DNA from 2 places in the Longispora sp. NPDC051575 genome. Region 1 is predicted to be linked to the other one. Evidence: riboswitches for the same ligand, from Rfam matches in the RefSeq annotation. Region 1 holds a riboswitch; the other holds the start of a gene.

Region 1 (4,826 bases):
TCGCCGCCGGGTTCACCGTCGTCAAGCAGGCCTGCACCTCCGGCTGCACCAGCGGCGCCGGCCCGAACGTCATCGCCGACTGGCCGGGCGGCGACGCCAGCCAGGTGTACATGCTGGGCGCGCACCTCGACAGCGTGTCGGCGGGCCCGGGCAGCAACGACAACGCCAGCGGCTCGTCCACCGTCCTGGAGGTCGCCCTGACCCTGGCGGCGACGAACCCGACGATGCTCAAGCACGCCCGGTTCGGGTTCTGGACCGACGAGGAGCAGGGCCTCAACGGCTCCGACTTCTACGTCACCAACCTGCCGGCGGCGGAGAAGACGAAGATCAAGGGCTACTTCAACTTCGACATGGTCGCCTCGACCAACGCCGGATACTTCATCAACCGGATCACCAGCGCCACCGGCCAGGTCCTCAAGGCGTACTACGACTCGATCGGCGTGCAGACCGAGGAGAACGTCGAGGGCGCCGGCCGCTCCGACGACGCGTCCTTCAACAGCGGAGGCATCCAGACCAGCGGGGTCGCCGCCGGTGCCAGCGCCACGAAGACATCCGCGCAGGCCACCAAGTGGGGCGGCACCGCCGGGGCCTCGTACGACCCGTGCTACCACCGGGCGTGCGACACGTACCCGTCGAACATCAACACCACGGTCATCAACCGGGCCGGCGACGCCGCCGCGCACGCGCTGTGGACCCTCGCCGTCGGCGCGCCGCAGGGCGACGACTACTCGATGGCCACCGCCCCGTCGGCCGGCTCGGTCAACCCGGGCAGCACCGCGACGACCACGGTGAACACGACCGTCACCAACGGGGCCGCGCAGAGCGTCACCCTGTCGGCCAGCGGCCTGCCGGCCGGGGCCACGGCCTCGTTCAGCCCCGGCACGGTCACGTCGGGCGGTTCGTCGACCCTGAGCATCGCCACCACGACGGCCACCGCCCCGGGCACCTACACGGTCACGGTCGCCGGTGACGGCACGGTCGCCGACCGGACCACCTCGTACGCGCTGACCGTCAACGGGCCGGCCGGCTGCGCCGCGACCAACCCGACCGACGTGACCATCGTCGACAACGCCACCGTCGAGAGCTCCGTGACGATCTCGGGCTGCTCGGGCAACGCCGGGGCCGCCAGCACCGTCGCCGTGAACATCGTGCACACCTACATCGGCGACCTGGTCGTCAACCTGGTGGCGCCGGACGGCAGCGCCTACATCCTGCACAACGGGACCGGGGGCAGCGCGGACAATATCAACCAGACGTACACCGTCAACCTGGGCGGCGAGGTCGCCAACGGCACCTGGAAGCTCCGGGTGCAGGACACCGCCAGCAACGACACCGGCAAGATCGACACGTGGACGCTGACCCTGACCGGCGGGGTGCCGCCCGGCTGCTCCGGCACCAACGGCACCGACGTCGCCATCGTCGACAACGCCACGGTGGAGAGCCCGATCACGCCCGCCAACTGCACCGGCAACGCGTCGGCGACCAGCAAGGTCGAGGTGCACATCGTGCACACCTACAAGGGTGACCTGGTCGTCTCCCTCGTCGCCCCGGACGGCACCGCCTACGTGCTGCACAACCGGGCCGGCGGCAGCGCCGACAACATCGACCAGACGTTCACCGTGGACCTGTCCTCGGAGGCGCGCACCGGCACCTGGAAGCTGCGGGTCCAGGACGCCGCCAGCAACGACACCGGCAAGATCGACACGTGGACGCTCACGCTCTGAGCTGACATCGTGAGCCAGGGACCCGTAGCGTGCCCGCGCTGCGGGTCCCCGGCCCCAACCCATTTCACACGGTTTCCCTGATCCGGCTCCACAACCCCGCAAAAAAGCACACCTCGACGGGTACGGGGACCTGGGTGGACCGTCCGGCCGGTGGCCTCGGCCCGGCTCCGCATCGGCCCGGCTCCGCAGCAGCAGGTTGGTCGTCTCGGCATCTCACCGCCGCTCGCGCCGCGCAGCCCCGCGCTGAGCGCGCTCCCCAACGGCAGTGCCCGGACCGTCACGCCGAAGACCTCACCGAACACCGTCCGGAGCTCGTACCCCGCGAGCTCATTGCTCTTCACGACCCGCCGCCCCGGGCTACCGACGCGGCAACGGCGGCAGTTGCCCCGTCGCCCCTCAGCTGGAGTTCGCGGGTTTCGGGAACCGGCGGGCCTTCAGGGCGGGGTCGGGTTCGCTGAGGCCGGGGCCGCCGGAGTTGACCCAGTCGGCGATGGCCCGGATCTGCGCCGGTTCGGTGATGCCGCCGAGCCACACCGGTCGGGCCCCGGCCGCGCGCCCGGCCCGCGCCGGCTGCACGACGAACACGTTCGCCCGTTCGCAGGGGCCGAGGCAGTCGGTGACGACCCGGATCCGGGCGTGCCCGGCGGTCAGGTCGCGCAGGGTGTCGAGCTGCTCGTCGTGGTCGACCCCGGGGACCTTGCGGGTGGTACCGCAGCAGCAGCCCCGGCAGACGGTGACCGTGGCGGTCACGACGCGCTCCCGGGGTGCGCGCACGCGGCACGGGGCGCCGGGTGCCGGCGGGTGACGAAGTAGGCCATGGCGCGGCCAGCCTCTCTCGGGGAGATCCGCCCCGGGCGCGTGAGGAGGCGATGACGCGAGTCTCTGACTTCGCGGACCGCGCCCGCCAGGACGCCGCCCGTTCACAGTGGCGGGACCGCGCCGGATTCACACCGGCTTCCTCGTCCGCCATCGCCCTGAACGGTCCGAATTCTGGCACACCCCCACGGCACCCGGACCCTACGCGTGGCCCCCGTCACACGCCGGCCCCGGAGCTGTGCCGTCGCCCGTAGCGACCCGCACAACCCCGTTCAGGGTGGGGGTGCCCGGCCCACTTCGAGGGTGACCCGGAACCGATCGGCGGCCCTGTTCGGGTGCGGGGTGCTCGACGCCGGACGTCGCACCGGCAGCCCGTGGTGGCCCGGAACGGAGGCCTACCGCTCGTCTACGACGGCGATCGAGGACCGGCACCACCGCCCGGGAGCCGGGGCGGGCGGCGAGGACTCCGTGTCGCGGGCGCGCCCCGAGGAGTGGGTTCGGGGCGCGCCCGATCGCTCGGGGTATCAGCCGGTCTCAGGCGCGGAGCCCCATGTCGCGGGCGCGCCCGATCGCTCGGGGCGTCAGCCGGTCTCAGGTGCGGAGCCGGGAGGCGCCTCCGCCGCCGGTGTGGGGCCGGGCCCGGCTTCCGTGGGCGGGGTGAAGACGACCCGGGACCGCAGCTGGCGGAACCCGGTCCGTTCCAGTTCGGCCAGGACCGCGACCCGGTGGGCGTCCACATCGGCGACCACCTCCCGGGCACCCCCCTCGGCCAGCACCCGGACGGCCTCGACCAGCAGTTCGCTCCGGGCGGACTCGTCGAGCAGGCCCAGGTAGGCGACGAGCGGGTAGCAGGCGTCCCCGGCCGGGCCCACGAGTCCGACCGGGCGGCCCGCCTCCTCCGCGACCCGCCACTCGGTCGGATTGTCCAGCCAGGCCAGCGGGTCGGTGGCCAGGTCCACGCCCCGGACGGCCAACGCCATCTCCTTGCCGGTCAGCACGTCCGGAACGGGGATCCGGGCCACCAGCGCGGTGATCTCGGCCGGGCCGGTGGCGGGGCGGAAGGAGTACCGCCCGGAGGTGGCCGGCAGCGGCGTACCCGTCCAGGAGCACCGCAGCCGCTCACCCCGCTCGACCAGGCCGGCGAGCCGGGCCGCCGCCATCGGGGCCGCCGTCACGGCCAGCACCTCCGGCCGGCGCCGCCAGTGCGCGGGCATCGCGGCGTAGTAGGTCCGGGGACCGCCGAGGGCGGCGTGCGCGGCGCGCAGCAGCTCCGCGCCGACCTCCGGCCCGGCGGCCAGGTCGAACCGCTCCAGCCACGGGGCGCCGGCGGAACCCGGCGGCTGGCACCAGGCGGCCCGGGCGACGACCCGGCCGGACCGGAGCGCGACCCAGGTGTGCTCCGGCCGGTACCCGCCGCCCGCTATGCCGTCGGCGTAGCCGACCTGACGCAGCTGGGGCAACGGATCGGGCAGGGAGTCGAACAGGTTTTCCTCGCCCGCGACGAGCGGGCGGATGACGAGATCGGTCATGGCGAACCTCCGGGCAGCGGGCGCCCCGGACTCAGACCCGCGCGGACGCCGGAGCGCGGAGGGGGCGCAGAACTTCGGACATTGTTCTGACCTCCTTCCAGCTCGACGGCGTGCCCGGAAACCTACCCGCCCACACCGCGCCGTCGCAACACGGTTCGCAGCAGCGGGGCGCCCGGGGTGCGCCAGGCCGAGGTCGGCGCCACGGCCGGGTCGGAGGCGCGCCCCCGCCACGGCGGGGTCAGCTGGCCGGGCGGCCGCCGAAGCGCCACGGGTGCACCTCGACGCGCTCGTACAGGCCGGCCTCGGCGTAGGGGCCGTGGGCGAGCATCGCCTCGGCGGCGGCCCGGTCCGGCAGCTCGACCAGGGTGGCGGTGCCCAGCCAGTCGGTGCCGTCGGCCGACAGCAGCGGGCCGTGCGCGATGAGGCGGTCGGCGTAGCCGGCGGCGAGGTGGTCGCGCTGGTCGGCCCGGAGCCGGTCGCGTTCGGCGGTGGCGCCGGGGCGGCCGTGCCCGAGGACCAGGAACCGGGGGTCTTCACCGGTGCCCGGGTACGCCCACATCGTGCGGCCGAGCGTGTTGCTGAAGCGGCGCACCAGGACGTCGGCGAACACGCCGGCCCGGTAGTAGGGCTCGTCGTACGCGAACGCGCGGGCCGCCTCCGGGCCGGGCAGGTCGACGATGTGCACGCTGCCCGTGACGCCCTCCCCGTCGTCGGTGAGGGTGGGGCCCCGCGCGATCAGGACGTCGGCGTAGGAGTC
Region 2 (4,826 bases), on a different contig from region 1:
TTCTGCCGGTTGCCCTTGGACAGGCTGTGGATCCGCGCGGTGAGGTCGAGGTCGAGCCGGTCGGCGAGCGCCGGGATCCGGGCGGCCGCGCCGTCGCCGCGCAGGGCCGCGAGGAACGCCAGGCACTCCCGGACGGTCTGCCGGCCGTCGACCACGAAGTCGCCCGCGAGGTAGCCGAGGCGGCGGTGCAGGGCGACCGCGTCGGCCCGGGGGTCGAGGCCCAGCACTCGGGCGGTGCCGCCGGTGGGCCGGATCAGGTCGAGGAGGAGCCGGATGGTGGTGGACTTCCCGGCGCCGTTCGGCCCGAGATATCCAAATATTTCGCCACGTTGTACGTCGAGGGTGAGCTCCGTGAGCCCCCGGCGGCGTCCGTAGGTCTTGGCCAGCCCGTCGAGCTGGATCACCGTTTCCATAACTCGGACACTACTGAAGTTTCACAAACTTGTAAAGCTTCCGAATGATGTGGGAGGCTGGGGTCATGACCGAGACCCGCCGGCCAGCCGACGCCGAGACCCGCCGCCCCGCGACCGCGCTGCACGACGCCGCCGAACGGCTCGCCCTCGTCTTCGTCGAGAACGGCATGCAACGCATGGCCGCCCGGGTCTTCTGCGCCGTCCTGTTCGCCGAGCGGGAGACCGTGACCGCCGGGGAGATCGCCGACCAGCTCGACGTCAGCGCCGGCGCGGTGTCCGGGGCGATCAAGACCCTGATCACCGTCGGCCTGATCCAGCGGGTGCCCGCCCCCGGCAGCCGCCGCGACCACTTCCGGTTCCAGACCGACGCCTGGGCCACTCTGCTGACCAGCAAGAACAACGTGCTCGACGTGATGCGGCAGGCCGCCGACGAGGGGATCGCGGCCGCCGGCATCGACAGCCCGGCCGGCGAGCGCCTGGCGGAGATGCGCAACTTCTACGCGTACATGCTCCAGGAGACGGAGCGGATGCTCGACCGCTGGCGCGAGTACGAGGCCCGGGGCCGCGCCGGGAGCTGACCTCGCGCGCGCCGCCCGCCCATAGGACTTCCCTATGGCCCGGTAGGGAACCGATGCCTACCGACCTGCGGAAACGCGGCCGAGACTGGGTGCATGAGGAACTTCGGCCCGAACTGGTTCGCGTCCGTGATGGGCACCGGCATCGTCGCCACCTCGGCGGCCACCCTCCCGTACGCGGCCCCGGCCCTGCGCCCGGCCGCCGTCGCCGTCTGGTTCCTCGCGGCCCTCGCCCTCGCCGCCGTCACCACCGCCCACCTCCGATCGCGCCGCCGGGCCGCCGGCACCCGGGGCGGCCGCACGACGAAGACGAACATCGCGGGCCACTCCCGCGCCGTGGCCTCCCCGGACCCCACCGCCGACGGGGGCCGGCCCGGATCCGATGTCGGCGGACCGGTCGACCACTCCGCCGCCCAGTTCCACGGCGCGCCCCCCATGGCCCTGCTCACCGTCGGCGCGGGCGCGCTCCTCCTCGGCCGCGACGTGCTCGGCACCGAACTGGCCGTCGCCGTCGACGCCGTACTGTGGACCCTCGGCACCCTGTTGGGCCTGGCCAGCGCCGTCGCCGTCCCGTACCGGATGATGAGCCGCCCCGGGCCCGCCCCGGCCTCCCCGACCTGGCTGCTGCCCGTCGTCGCCCCGATGGTCTCCGCGTCCACCGGCGCGCTCCTCGTACCGCACCTGCCCGCCGGCCAGCCCCGCCTCGACCTGCTGCTCGCCTGCTACGCCCTGTTCGGGGTCAGCCTCGTCGCCACGCTCGCGATCCTGCCGCAGGTCTGGGCCCGGCTGGTCCGGGAGCCGCTGGCCGCCGCTGCCGTCCCGACCCTGTGGATCGTGCTCGGCCCGCTCGGCCAGTCCGTGACCGCCGCGAACCTGCTGGGTGACGCCGCGCACACCGCCGTGGCCGGCCCGACGGCACGCGCGCTGGAGTTCTTCGGCCTGGTCTACGGCGTACCCGTCTTCGGCTTCGCCCTGCTCTGGATCGTGCTCGCCGGCCTGCTCACGGCGCGCGCGGCCCGGGCCGGACTCCCGTTCACGATGACGTGGTGGAGCTTCACGTTCCCGGTGGGGACGTGCGTGACGGCCGCGACCGGACTGGCGCACCGGACCGGTTCCCCCGCGTTCGCGGTGCTGGCCGTGGCGCTGTTCGTGGCGCTGGTGGCGGCCTGGGCGACGGTCGCGACCCGCACCGTGTACTCCCTGTTCCGCACGGAGACCCCAGGTCCGACCGCCCCCGGCCGATCGCCGTTCCCGGGCCTGGAGCCCGTCGGGCCGGGCGCGCCCGGGTCGCGGACCACGGAGCCGGGCGCCACCCTCACCGCCCTCCGGTGAAACGCCTGCGGGCGCGACCCCCTGCCGGGGGTCGCGCCCGCAGGCACAGGTCGTTCTAGGCGGCGGGGACAGCCTCCGGAACCGTGGCCCGGGCCCGCACCAGCCCGGTCAGGCCGAGCACCGCGCCCATCCCGATCCACAGGATCACCATCGTGCCCGCCGCCAGGACCCGGAAGTCCCACAGCAGCTTCGGCGGCACCTCGATCGCGTCCGGGTTGTTCGGCAGGATCACGAACATCAGCACCAGCGCCAGCACGGGCACGGCCGCGACGACGAGGTGCCGGACGGGCGTGGCCGCGCCCCGGCTGACCAGCCAGGAGTGCAGCAGCAGCGCCCCGGCGACGGCGACGAGCCCCATCACCGTGGCGGCGAGCCAGGCGTCGGTCCGACCGTCCACCGTGTCGCCGTTGCCGACCCCGGGCGGGTTCGCCGGGTAGCGCAGGAACGGCAGCAGCCAGACGCCGACCAGGCCGGCCGTGGCGAGCCGCAGCGAACGGCCCCACACGTCGGTGTCGAGGTCGGAGCGGTGCACCAGGAAGTACACGAGGCCGAACAGGGCGCCGAGGGCCAGGCCGACGGCGAGCATCGCGACCATGAGGCCGAAGTGCTGCTCACCCCGGGTGAACACCTCCTCGCCGACCTCGCCGGCCGCCGCCGAGCGGGCCGACTCGATGTCGACGGCCCGGTCCATGATCGGTTCGGCGATCAGTCGGGCGAACCCGCCGGCGAGCACACCGGCGGCGCCGCCGGCCAGGAGTCCCCGGCCGAGCAGCGACAGTACGGAGGCCATCAGTGGCAGGGGGCGCCGGCGACGTGCCGGGCGTCGTGGGCGAACTCGTGCACGAAGTTGCTGTCGAAGGACAACTTGCCGAGCAGCGGGGCGAGCAGCGCGCCCTGGTCGATGAACACCGCGTACAGCGTGAGCAGCGCGAACACGACCGCCACGGCGACGATGATGCCGTCGCGGACCGGGCGCAGAGCGGCTCCGGTGTCGGCGACGGCACCGGGAGTGGTCAAGGAAGCCATCTGGTACTCCTCCCCGGGGTGTCCCCGCCCCGGTATCGGGAGAACGACGGGTCAGTGTCCTGACTCCCGGATCGTCGTCACCCCTCGGCCTTCCCGCCCGTGGGGCAGTGGCCGCGTACGAGGGAGAACTCCCCGGTCACAGTGGCGGGACCGTCCCGGATTCACACCGGAGTTCCTGCGCACCGTCGCCTCATTGTTAATTTGTGCGCACCCAGCATCGACGCAGAGTGCTCCACAGTCAACCCGAACGTAGTGCTGTTCATCACATCCGAACGTGCGCGGTTTCCGGCTCCCGCCCGAGCCGCCGCACGCCCCGCACGGCGAACAGCGCGAGCGCCGACGGCACCCCGACCAGCGTCATCACCATCAGCGTCGGATGCAGCCCGAACGCGTCGGCCGCCGGACCGGCCAGCGCCATACCGACGGGCATCGATCCCACGGTGACGAGGAGATCGAACGACGTCACCCGCGACAGCGACCCCTCCGGAATGTGGGTCTGCAACGCCGTCTCCCACAGCGTGAAGAACAACGCCACCGCCACCCCGGTCACGCCCTCCAGCACCGCGATCACCGCCAGCGACCCGGCCCCGCCGATGATCAGCGCCTGGCACGACGCGACGGTCAGCGCGGCGGCGGCCACCAGCAGCGGACGCGCCGGCCGCCAGCGCATCGCGATCACGTCGCCCACGATCGACCCGACCCCGAACGCGGCCACCACCACCGCCCAGCCCTTCGCCCCGCCCAGTTCCCGCTCGGCGAGCACCGGGCCCAGAACGAAGACCGAGGGCAGGACGACCAGGTGGTACACGGCGGCGGCGGTCAGGGTCGACCACACCCAGGACCGGGTCCGCACCGCGCGGAACCCGTCGCGCAGCTCGGCCAGGAAGTCGCCGGCCTCCTCCACGGTCCCCGCCCGGGGCCGCAACCGGGCCAGGTACACCGCGCTCACCGCGAACGTCAGCGCGTCGACCGCGAGTGCGCCGCCCGGCCCGAACACCACCACCAGCCCACCCGCGACCGCCGGCCCCGCCACCAGCCCGGCCGACATCACGAACCCGCGCAGCGCGTTGGCCTCCTGCAACCGCTCCGGCGACACCGTCAACGGCACGAGCCCGGACATCGCGGGACTGAAGAACGCGTCGGCGGTGCCGAAGATCCCCATCAGCGCGACCAGGTGCCACACCCGCGCGTCCCCGGTGAACAGCAGCACGGCGGCCACCACCTGCGTCCCGCACCGCACGATGTCGGACACCAGCATCACCCGGTGCCGGGGCAACCGGTCCGCCCACACCCCGCCCACCAGGGTGAACAGCAGGAACGGCACCGTGGCCGCCGCGATCACCCAGCCCACGTCGGCCGCGCTGCCACCGATGGACAGCACCGCGAACGGCAACGCCACGAACGTCACCCGGTCACCCAGGCTGGACCAGGCCTGCCCCGCGAACAGCAGCGCGAACTGCCTCTCCTCACGCAGGACGGC

What was found. A riboswitch is a leader RNA that binds a small molecule or an ion and turns the genes downstream of it on or off. The one in region 1 is predicted to bind cobalamin.
Region 2: another riboswitch for cobalamin. It lies ahead of AB0M43_RS17715 (CbtB-domain containing protein); the one in region 1 lies ahead of AB0M43_RS05105 (hypothetical protein).

The regions. Positions count from the first base shown of each region.
Region 1 covers NZ_JBFAZP010000002.1:298,739-303,564, forward strand. The annotation lists gene AB0M43_RS05100 (proprotein convertase P-domain-containing protein) at 1-1,724, shown strand, start outside; gene AB0M43_RS05105 (hypothetical protein) at 2,121-2,474, opposite strand; cobalamin riboswitch at 2,580-2,723, opposite strand; gene AB0M43_RS05110 (acetyltransferase) at 3,122-4,069, opposite strand; gene AB0M43_RS05115 (YciI family protein) at 4,308-4,826, opposite strand, start outside.
Region 2 covers NZ_JBFAZP010000006.1:29,164-33,989, reverse strand. The annotation lists gene AB0M43_RS17735 (ABC transporter ATP-binding protein) at 1-413, opposite strand, end outside; gene AB0M43_RS17730 (MarR family transcriptional regulator) at 479-991, shown strand; gene AB0M43_RS17725 (TDT family transporter) at 1,085-2,320, shown strand; gene AB0M43_RS17720 (CbtA family protein) at 2,376-3,110, opposite strand; gene AB0M43_RS17715 (CbtB-domain containing protein) at 3,110-3,346, opposite strand; cobalamin riboswitch at 3,378-3,576, opposite strand; gene AB0M43_RS17710 (MFS transporter) at 3,609-4,826, opposite strand, start outside.